DNA from 2 places in the Sutcliffiella horikoshii genome. Region 1 is predicted to be linked to the other one. Evidence: a T-box and tRNA genes for the amino acid it is inferred to sense, from the RefSeq annotation. Region 1 holds a T-box; the other holds one or more tRNA genes.
The links. A T-box is a leader RNA that pairs with one kind of tRNA and senses whether it is charged. The one in region 1 lies ahead of ileS (isoleucine--tRNA ligase), so its partner is inferred to be a tRNA-Ile.

Region 1 (4,391 bases):
TCGTTTCTGCATTCGGATATAGAGTGATTTTTGCAGCAAGGGATTTACCGATAACTTTTTCGTTACGGGCAACCTCCAGCGCTTTTAACACATCGTCACGAAGTGCCATGAACTTATCCCATTTTTCTTCAATCGCATCTGCACCATCAACAGTCAATACATCCGGCATATCAACCAGTTGTACACTTTCTTCTTTTACAAACTCAATGTGTGACCATACTTCGTCAGCTGTATGAGGAAGAATTGGTGTCACAAGTTTTGTAAGTGCAAGCAATGTCTCATAAAGAACTGTCTGGATTGCTCTGCGGTCATGTTGATCTTTTCCTTCGATATAAAGAATATCTTTAGCAAAGTCAAGATAGAATGAACTCAATTCAATTGTGCAGAAGTTGTGAACAGCATGATAGATGCCAGCAAACTCGTAATCTTCATAGGATTTTTTCACTTTCGTGATCAAGTTGTTCAGTTTGACCATCATGTAGCGGTCTACTTCGCGAAGATCCTTCACGTCTACAGCATTTACGGTTGGATCAAAGTCAGCAAGGTTACCAAGCAGGAAGCGGAATGTGTTACGGATTTTACGGTACACTTCAGCTACTTGCTTTAAGATGTTATCAGACACTCTCACGTCAGATTGATAATCAACAGAAGCTACCCATAAACGAAGAATATCTGCACCAAGTTGGTTCATTACTTTAGATGGAAGAACTACGTTACCTAGTGATTTACTCATCTTGCGCCCTTCGCCATCAAGTGCGAAACCGTGACTCAAGATTCCTTTATAAGGAGCCTTTCCTGTTACAGCTACACTTGTCGTCAAGGAAGAGTTGAACCATCCGCGATATTGGTCAGAACCTTCAAGGTAAAGGTCAGCAGGACGTTGCAGGTCGTCTCTTTCCTCTAGAACGGATTGATGGGAAGAACCGGAATCAAACCATACATCCATGATGTCCATCTCTTTGAAGAAAGTACCATTAGGACTGCCTTCATGTGTGAATCCTTCTGGAAGCAAGTCTTTTGCTTCTTTTTCAAACCAGATGTTAGATCCATGCTCTCTGAACAGGGCAGATACATGATCGATCGTTTCGTCTGTGATGATTTCCTGGCCGTTTTCTGCATAGAACACAGGAATTGGTACTCCCCATGCACGTTGACGAGAAATACACCAGTCTCCACGGTCACGTACCATGTTATAAAGACGAGTTTCTCCCCATGCTGGAACCCACTTTGTTTCAGCTACTGCCTCAAGCAATTGGTCCCTGATTTTATCGATGGAAGCAAACCATTGTGCTGTTGCACGGAAAATCGTCGGCTTTTTTGTACGCCAGTCATGCGGATAGGAGTGTGTGATAAAGTTTAATTTTAACAGTGCGCCAGCTTCTTGAAGTTTTTCTGTGATTGGCTTGTTTGCCTCGTCATAGAACAGTCCTTCAAACCCTGGTGCTTCTTCTGTCATATTTCCTTTTGCATCCACCGGGCACAATACGTCAAGACCATATTTCTTTCCGATGATAAAGTCGTCTTCCCCGTGACCTGGTGCAGTATGAACACAGCCCGTTCCTGCGTCAGTCGTTACATGATCACCAAGCATTACTAAAGAAGTGCGGTCATATAAAGGATGTTTCGCAACTACATGCTCTAGTTCTGCCCCTTTAAGTGTTTTCACAACTTTTGCATCTTCCCACTCAAGTGTCTTAGATACAGTTTCAAAAAGTTCTGCAGCAATGATGAACTTGCTGCCATTTACTTCGACAACACTGTAATCTAAATCTGCATGCACGGCAATTCCAAGGTTAGCAGGAATTGTCCAAGGAGTAGTCGTCCAGATGATGAAGCTTTCAGAACCATCTAACACTCCTTTTCCGTCTTCAACCTTAAAGGCTACATAGATAGAAGGAGAGCGCTTATCTTGATATTCGATTTCCGCTTCTGCAAGTGCAGATTCACTTGAAGGAGACCAATAAACCGGCTTCAAGCCTTTATAGATTAATCCGTTTTTCGCCATTTCACCAAAAACTTTGATCTGTTGTGCTTCATATTCAGGTTTTAGTGTGATATATGGATTGAACCAGTCACCGCGTACACCAAGGCGCATAAATTGTTCACGTTGGCGATCAACTTGGTCATATGCATATTCTTCACATAATTTACGGAAGTCTGCTACGGACATTTCTTTGCGTTTTACTTTTTTGTTCTTTGTTAGTGCTGTTTCGATTGGCAGACCGTGTGTATCCCAACCAGGAACATATGGCGCATGGTAGCCGCTCATGGATTTGTAGCGGACGATGAAATCTTTTAGTACTTTGTTGAGTGCGTGACCCATATGGATGTCTCCGTTTGCGTATGGAGGTCCGTCATGTAAGACGTACATCGGGCGATCTTTAGTGCGTTCTTGCACTTTTTTGTAGATGTCCATTTCGTCCCATTTTTGTTGTAGTTGTGGTTCGCGGTTTGGTAGGTTTCCGCGCATTGGGAATTCGGTTTTAGGCATTAATAACGTATCTTTGTATTCCATGGTCTTTCCTCCAACTTTCACATTTTTGTTTTTTCATAAAATAAAGGTACTGATATACACCGCTGTTGATTTCCGCACTGGGCTTCGCTTTCCTAGGGGCGCTGCTGGAGCCTCCTCGGCAAGCCTGCGGGGTCTCCACCTAGCGCTATCTCCCTCAGGAGTCTTCGCCCTGTGCTCCAATCAACAGCTAGAAAATCTTTAAAACTTAGAAACAAATAAAAAAATCCCCTCATCCCATGAAAGGGACGAGAGGATCTCCCGTGGTACCACCCTAAATTGACGTAGCTGCTTGATGGCAGTTTCAGTCCGCTTTAGCATTCGTAACGTGAATGTGACGACAAGACTTACAGGCAATCTGCGTTCAGTCCTGTGCTCTAGGGTGATTTTCACTTCTCTTCTTATACCGGGCTTTCACCGACCCCGGTTCGCTATAATAAGTGGTAAGAGAAACTACTGTCCCTATCGACGCTTTAATATGTTTATAAAAAATAAGTGCATTTGTTTATTGTATGAAAAAACTTTGATTTGTTTCGTTATTATACTGAATATAACCTTATATCGTCAAGGTTATACTCCACTTTCTTCTAATTCTTTATCTTTTTCTTCATATTCCATTAAGTGTTCCCAGTCATCGTTGTCGATTAGCTCCAACTGCGCTTCAACAAGCATCTTGAAGCGGTTGCGGAAGATTTTTGATTGCTTCTTCAATTCATCTATTTCCACTTGCAGCTTTCTTGATTTTAATAAAGATTCATTGATGATACGGTCTGCATTTTTTTCCGCTTCCTTGATAATCAGTTTTGCTTCTTTCTGGGCATTTCTTCTGACATCCTCTGCGGATTCTTGTGCCACCAGAATGGACTTATTTAATGTTTCTTCAATCGTGTTAAAGTGAGACAAACGGTCATTCAATTCTTTGGCCTTTTCCTCATGCTCTTTCTTTTCACGCAGAATCATTTCATAGTCCTTGATTACCTGGTCAAGAAATTCATTTACTTCATCTTCATCGTAGCCGCGAAAAGCCTTGTTAAACTCTTTATTGTGAATATCAAGTGGTGTTAAGGGCATTGATGCCACCTCCATTAAAATCTCTACTGTTACTTAACATTATTCGACATGCTCTCTTGTTTTCCTGCCGAACAAAAAATTATTTTTGTTTTCCTACAATAATTCTCCATTTGTCTTTCTTGGTTTTCCCATCTACAGTAACAAGTTTACTTCTACCAAATCCCCTTACAGAAAGGATGTCCCCTTCCTGACATTCAAAGGCTGTCTGTTCAACAAGCTTCCAATTAATCTTCACCTTCTTGGCACCAATCAATAATTGCGCCTTTTGTCTGGAAAGATTGTAGATGGACGCAATCATAACATCCAATCGTAGGGATGCAGCAGTCGTAGAAGCTTCCTCCCAGCTTGTTTCGGTAGACTTTAAACCCTCAAGAGGCATCTCATTCAAGGACACTTTCACTTTCCCTACTTCTTGTAATTGCATCTCAACAAAAGCACTGACTTCAGCGCTCAGTACCATTTGGATAGTCGCATCATGAAAATAAATATCACCAAATTTGCTTCTTTTTAGACCGATTCCCATCAAGGATCCAAGCACTTGGCGGTGTTCAATTTTCACAAACTTTTCGGGGTAGGAAAGTTCATAAGCTTTTAATTGGAAATCTTCTACAGTGGGTTCGAGGTAGGGAGGATACAAGAGGGCGCGCTTTCTTTCGGCACCATTCGCTCCACCATGGAAAGCAAGTTTTACATCCTCATTATTGCCAACAACACTCTTTACAATTTCCTGCTCACGGGGGTCAAGGAAGTCCGTAAGTTTGGAAGCATACTGTTCCATAACGGTATCCTTCCATTCCAATACTTGATC
Region 2 (4,391 bases), 1.6 Mb from region 1:
GGTGCAGTTCATAAATAAACATCGGTTTTTCATAAACCAATTTTCGTTTCTTTTTCCTGCGCCAGTTTTGATCCTTCCATTTGAACCCTTCTAAGTCATATACAATGGATGCTGTATTAGGTCTTACTTCTGCATGAAAAGCAAATGGATCCGCTTTATGTAATATTTCACCGGATTGTGTAACAATCTCGTATTTATATAAGTGTCCGGATAAGTCCTCATCTATTTGGATACTCCAAACACCTTCGTTATTTAATTTCTCTAGTGGATGCACCTCTCCATTCCACTCATTAAAAGAACCCATTACGCGCACCTTCTTGGCATTAGGGGCCCACACAGTGAACCTGGTTCCTAACACTTTCTTACGATGCCGTACTAAATGAGAGCCAAAAAGCTCATAACTTTTATACAATGTTCCCTCATGAAAAAGGTGCAGCTGAAAATCCGTCGCACTCGTAGCAATCAATTTTTTCACCCTTCCATCATTCCTTATAAAAAAGAATATTGTTATACACTACTATTCTCTTTTTTATAATATTCTCCTTTATCCGACAAGTCGAAATCGTATGACATAAATCAACAATATTTAATTTTACAGATTATTATGTAATAAATAAGCAATTTAAGGAAACCGTTTTCATTGTTGCTCTGCTTGAAATTGCGGTATAACAGCATTTTTGGAAGGGTTTACATTATGAGAAGTTTCGACTAAAAATTAGGAGGAGGAATGTTGTTTTTTGTCGAAAAGTTTTTCCGTTCAACATAGTCTACAAGCATAAATGTACACGCTTACAAGAATAGATTATTTTAATATAATAATTTTACTTTTCGAAATGGGGTTTTGTTTGTCTTGCAGAAGGGTATTGTATGAGTTGAGAATATCTTAATTTATTGTTAAGATGCAAACTTACTTTTTACTTGGAATAGAAATTTCGAGGCACTTTTCGAGAGAATTTTGGACAAATAAAAAAAGCCATAGTATTTATAAAATACCACAACTTTTGATGACCCGTACGGGATTCGAACCCGTGTTACCGCCGTGAAAGGGCGGTGTCTTAACCGCTTGACCAACGGGCCAGATAATCTGGCGGAGAAGGAGGGATTTGAACCCTCGCGCCGCTTACACGACCTACACCCTTAGCAGGGGCGCCTCTTCAGCCACTTGAGTACTTCCCCAGATATGGCTCCACCAGTAGGATTCGAACCTACGACCCTTCGGTTAACAGCCGAATGCTCTACCGCTGAGCTATGGTGGAACGGTACATAAAAAAATGGTGGGCCTAAGTGGACTCGAACCACCGACCTCACGCTTATCAGGCGTGCGCTCTAACCAGCTGAGCTATAGGCCCACAAAAATGGAGCGGGTGATGGGAATCGAACCCACGACATCAGCTTGGAAGGCTGAGGTTTTACCATTAAACTACACCCGCTAAAAAGGGCGACTGATGGGAATCGAACCCACGAATGCCTGAACCACAATCAGGTGCGTTAACCACTTCGCCACAACCGCCATAATAATATTTACTTAGTAAAGATGGTGCCGGCGATAGGAGTCGAACCCACGACCTACTGATTACAAGTCAGTTGCTCTACCAACTGAGCTACACCGGCATTAAAAGATCATTAGAAAAATCAAAGTGGCTCGGGACGGAATCGAACCGCCGACACATGGATTTTCAGTCCATTGCTCTACCAACTGAGCTACCGAGCCAAACTATTAGTTAAAAATGGCGGTCCCGACCGGGATCGAACCGGCGATCTCCTGCGTGACAGGCAGGCATGTTAACCGCTACACCACGGGACCATTTGGTTGCGGGGACAGGATTTGAACCTGCGACCTTCGGGTTATGAGCCCGACGAGCTACCGGACTGCTCCACCCCGCGACAATAAGATATAAGTCTCTATACTCACCATATCATTTAAAATAATATGGCGGAGGAAGAGGGATTCGAACCCCCGCGGGCTTTGACACCCCTGTCGGTTTTCAAGACCGATCCCTTCAGCCGGACTTGGGTATTCCTCCGCGTATAGAAAGAACTGGTGGACCTTGTAGGACTCGAACCTACGACCGGACGGTTATGAGCCGTCTGCTCTAACCAGCTGAGCTAAAGGTCCTTTTTGGTAGCGGCGGAGGGGATCGAACCCCCGACCTCACGGGTATGAACCGTACGCTCTAGCCAGCTGAGCTACACCGCCAAAAAGAAAATAAAGTATTAAAGTGGAGCCTAGCGGGATCGAACCGCTGACCTCCTGCGTGCAAAGCAGGCGCTCTCCCAGCTGAGCTAAGGCCCCAAATTCTAAAAGGGATTTAATGGTCGGGAAGACAGGATTTGAACCTGCGACCCCTTGGTCCCAAACCAAGTGCTCTACCAAGCTGAGCTACTCCCCGATAATGGCGCGCCCGAGAGGACTCGAACCCCTAACCTTTTGATCCGTAGTCAAACGCTCTATCCAATTGAGCTACGGGCGCATATAGATAATAGTTGTTTTACTGCTGTAAAAAACTCTGGTGCCGAGGACCGGAATCGAACCGGTACGGTAGTCACCTACCGCAGGATTTTAAGTCCTGTGCGTCTGCCAGTTCCGCCACCCCGGCAAGTCTGTTGGAGCGGAAGACGGGATTCGAACCCGCGACCCCCACCTTGGCAAGGTGGTGTTCTACCACTGAACTACTTCCGCTAATATAAAATTACAATGCGGGTGAAGGGACTCGAACCCCCACGTCAAAGACACTAGATCCTAAGTCTAGCGCGTCTGCCAATTCCGCCACACCCGCAAGATAAATGGTGTGCCATGAAGGACTCGAACCTTCGACCCTCTGATTAAAAGTCAGATGCTCTACCGACTGAGCTAATGGCACAAAAATGGTGCCGGCGATAGGAGTCGAACCCACGACCTACTGATTACAAGTCAGTTGCTCTACCAACTGAGCTACACCGGCATAATATTGATGGTTAATTCCACTAGGTGAAAAAATATTGGTGGAGGATGACGGGATCGAACCGCCGACCCTCTGCTTGTAAGGCAGATGCTCTCCCAGCTGAGCTAATCCTCCATATAAATGCCTGGCAACGTCCTACTCTCACAGGGGGAGATCCCCCAACTACCATCGGCGCTGAAGAGCTTAACTTCCGTGTTCGGTATGGGAACGGGTGTGACCTCTTCGCCATCATTACCAGACAAATTATATTATACAAAATTGAGAAAGAAAATCAAGATGTTTTTACATCTTTCGTGTTCCTTCAAAACTAGATAATGTGTTCATATCAAGAATTCATATCGTTCACTTATTTCGATACTTATTTGGGTTAAGTCCTCGATCGATTAGTATTCGTCAGCTGCACATGTCACCATGCTTCCACCTCGAACCTATCTACCTGATCATCTTTCAGGGATCTTACTTACCGAAGTAAAAGGAAATCTCATCTTGAGGGGGGCTTCATGCTTAGATGCTTTCAGCACTTATCCCGTCCGCACGTAGCTACCCAGCTATGCCTTTGGCAAGACAACTGGTACACCAGCGGTGCGTCCATCCCGGTCCTCTCGTACTAAGGACAGCTCCTCTCAAATTTCCTGCGCCCACGACGGATAGGGACCGAACTGTCTCACGACGTTCTGAACCCAGCTCGCGTACCGCTTTAATGGGCGAACAGCCCAACCCTTGGGACCGACTACAGCCCCAGGATGCGATGAGCCGACATCGAGGTGCCAAACCTCCCCGTCGATGTGGACTCTTGGGGGAGATAAGCCTGTTATCCCCGGGGTAGCTTTTATCCGTTGAGCGATGGCCCTTCCATGCGGAACCACCGGATCACTAAGCCCGACTTTCGTCCCTGCTCGACTTGTAGGTCTCGCAGTCAAGCTCCCTTGTGCCTTTACACTCTGCGAATGATTTCCAACCATTCTGAGGGAACCTTTGGGCGCCTCCGTTACTCTTTAGGAGGCGACCGCCCCAGTCAAACTGCCCACCTGACACTGTCTCCCAGCCCGATAAGGGCTGCGGGTTAGAATTTCAATACAGCCAGGGTAGTATCCCACCGACGCCTCCACCGAAGCTAGCGCTCCGGCTTCTCAGGCTCCTACCTATCCTGTACAAGCTGTACCAAAATTCAATATCAGGCTACAGTAAAGCTCCACGGGGTCTTTCCGTCCTGTCGCGGGTAACCTGCATCTTCACAGGTACTATAATTTCACCGAGTCTCTGGTTGAGACAGTGCCCAGATCGTTACGCCTTTCGTGCGGGTCGGAACTTACCCGACAAGGAATTTCGCTACCTTAGGACCGTTATAGTTACGGCCGCCGTTTACTGGGGCTTCGGTTCAAAGCTTCGCTTGCGCTAACCTCTCCCCTTAACCTTCCAGCACCGGGCAGGCGTCAGCCCCTATACTTC

Region 2: it has a tRNA-Ile gene. The T-box ahead of ileS (isoleucine--tRNA ligase) is inferred to sense a tRNA for this amino acid. The anticodon was not compared.

The regions. Positions count from the first base shown of each region.
Region 1 is NZ_CP082918.1:1,808,797-1,813,187, reverse strand. It holds gene ileS (isoleucine--tRNA ligase) at 1-2,515, opposite strand, end outside; T-box leader at 2,754-2,990, opposite strand; gene K7887_RS09250 (DivIVA domain-containing protein) at 3,083-3,583, opposite strand; gene K7887_RS09245 (YlmH family RNA-binding protein) at 3,663-4,391, opposite strand, start outside.
Region 2 is NZ_CP082918.1:3,438,987-3,443,377, forward strand. It holds gene glgB (1,4-alpha-glucan branching enzyme) at 1-466, opposite strand, end outside; tRNA gene K7887_RS17555 (tRNA-Glu) at 1,006-1,077, opposite strand; tRNA gene K7887_RS17560 (tRNA-Ser) at 1,086-1,176, opposite strand; tRNA gene K7887_RS17565 (tRNA-Asn) at 1,182-1,256, opposite strand; tRNA gene K7887_RS17570 (tRNA-Ile) at 1,273-1,349, opposite strand; tRNA gene K7887_RS17575 (tRNA-Gly) at 1,357-1,430, opposite strand; tRNA gene K7887_RS17580 (tRNA-His) at 1,438-1,510, opposite strand; tRNA gene K7887_RS17585 (tRNA-Thr) at 1,536-1,611, opposite strand; tRNA gene K7887_RS17590 (tRNA-Phe) at 1,639-1,711, opposite strand; tRNA gene K7887_RS17595 (tRNA-Asp) at 1,729-1,804, opposite strand; tRNA gene K7887_RS17600 (tRNA-Met) at 1,808-1,884, opposite strand; tRNA gene K7887_RS17605 (tRNA-Ser) at 1,932-2,024, opposite strand; tRNA gene K7887_RS17610 (tRNA-Ile) at 2,040-2,116, opposite strand; tRNA gene K7887_RS17615 (tRNA-Met) at 2,121-2,197, opposite strand; tRNA gene K7887_RS17620 (tRNA-Ala) at 2,221-2,293, opposite strand; tRNA gene K7887_RS17625 (tRNA-Pro) at 2,314-2,390, opposite strand; tRNA gene K7887_RS17630 (tRNA-Arg) at 2,395-2,471, opposite strand; tRNA gene K7887_RS17635 (tRNA-Leu) at 2,509-2,597, opposite strand; tRNA gene K7887_RS17640 (tRNA-Gly) at 2,606-2,680, opposite strand; tRNA gene K7887_RS17645 (tRNA-Leu) at 2,697-2,777, opposite strand; tRNA gene K7887_RS17650 (tRNA-Lys) at 2,786-2,861, opposite strand; tRNA gene K7887_RS17655 (tRNA-Thr) at 2,867-2,942, opposite strand; tRNA gene K7887_RS17660 (tRNA-Val) at 2,981-3,056, opposite strand; rRNA gene rrf (5S ribosomal RNA) at 3,065-3,181, opposite strand; rRNA gene K7887_RS17670 (23S ribosomal RNA) at 3,306-4,391, opposite strand, start outside.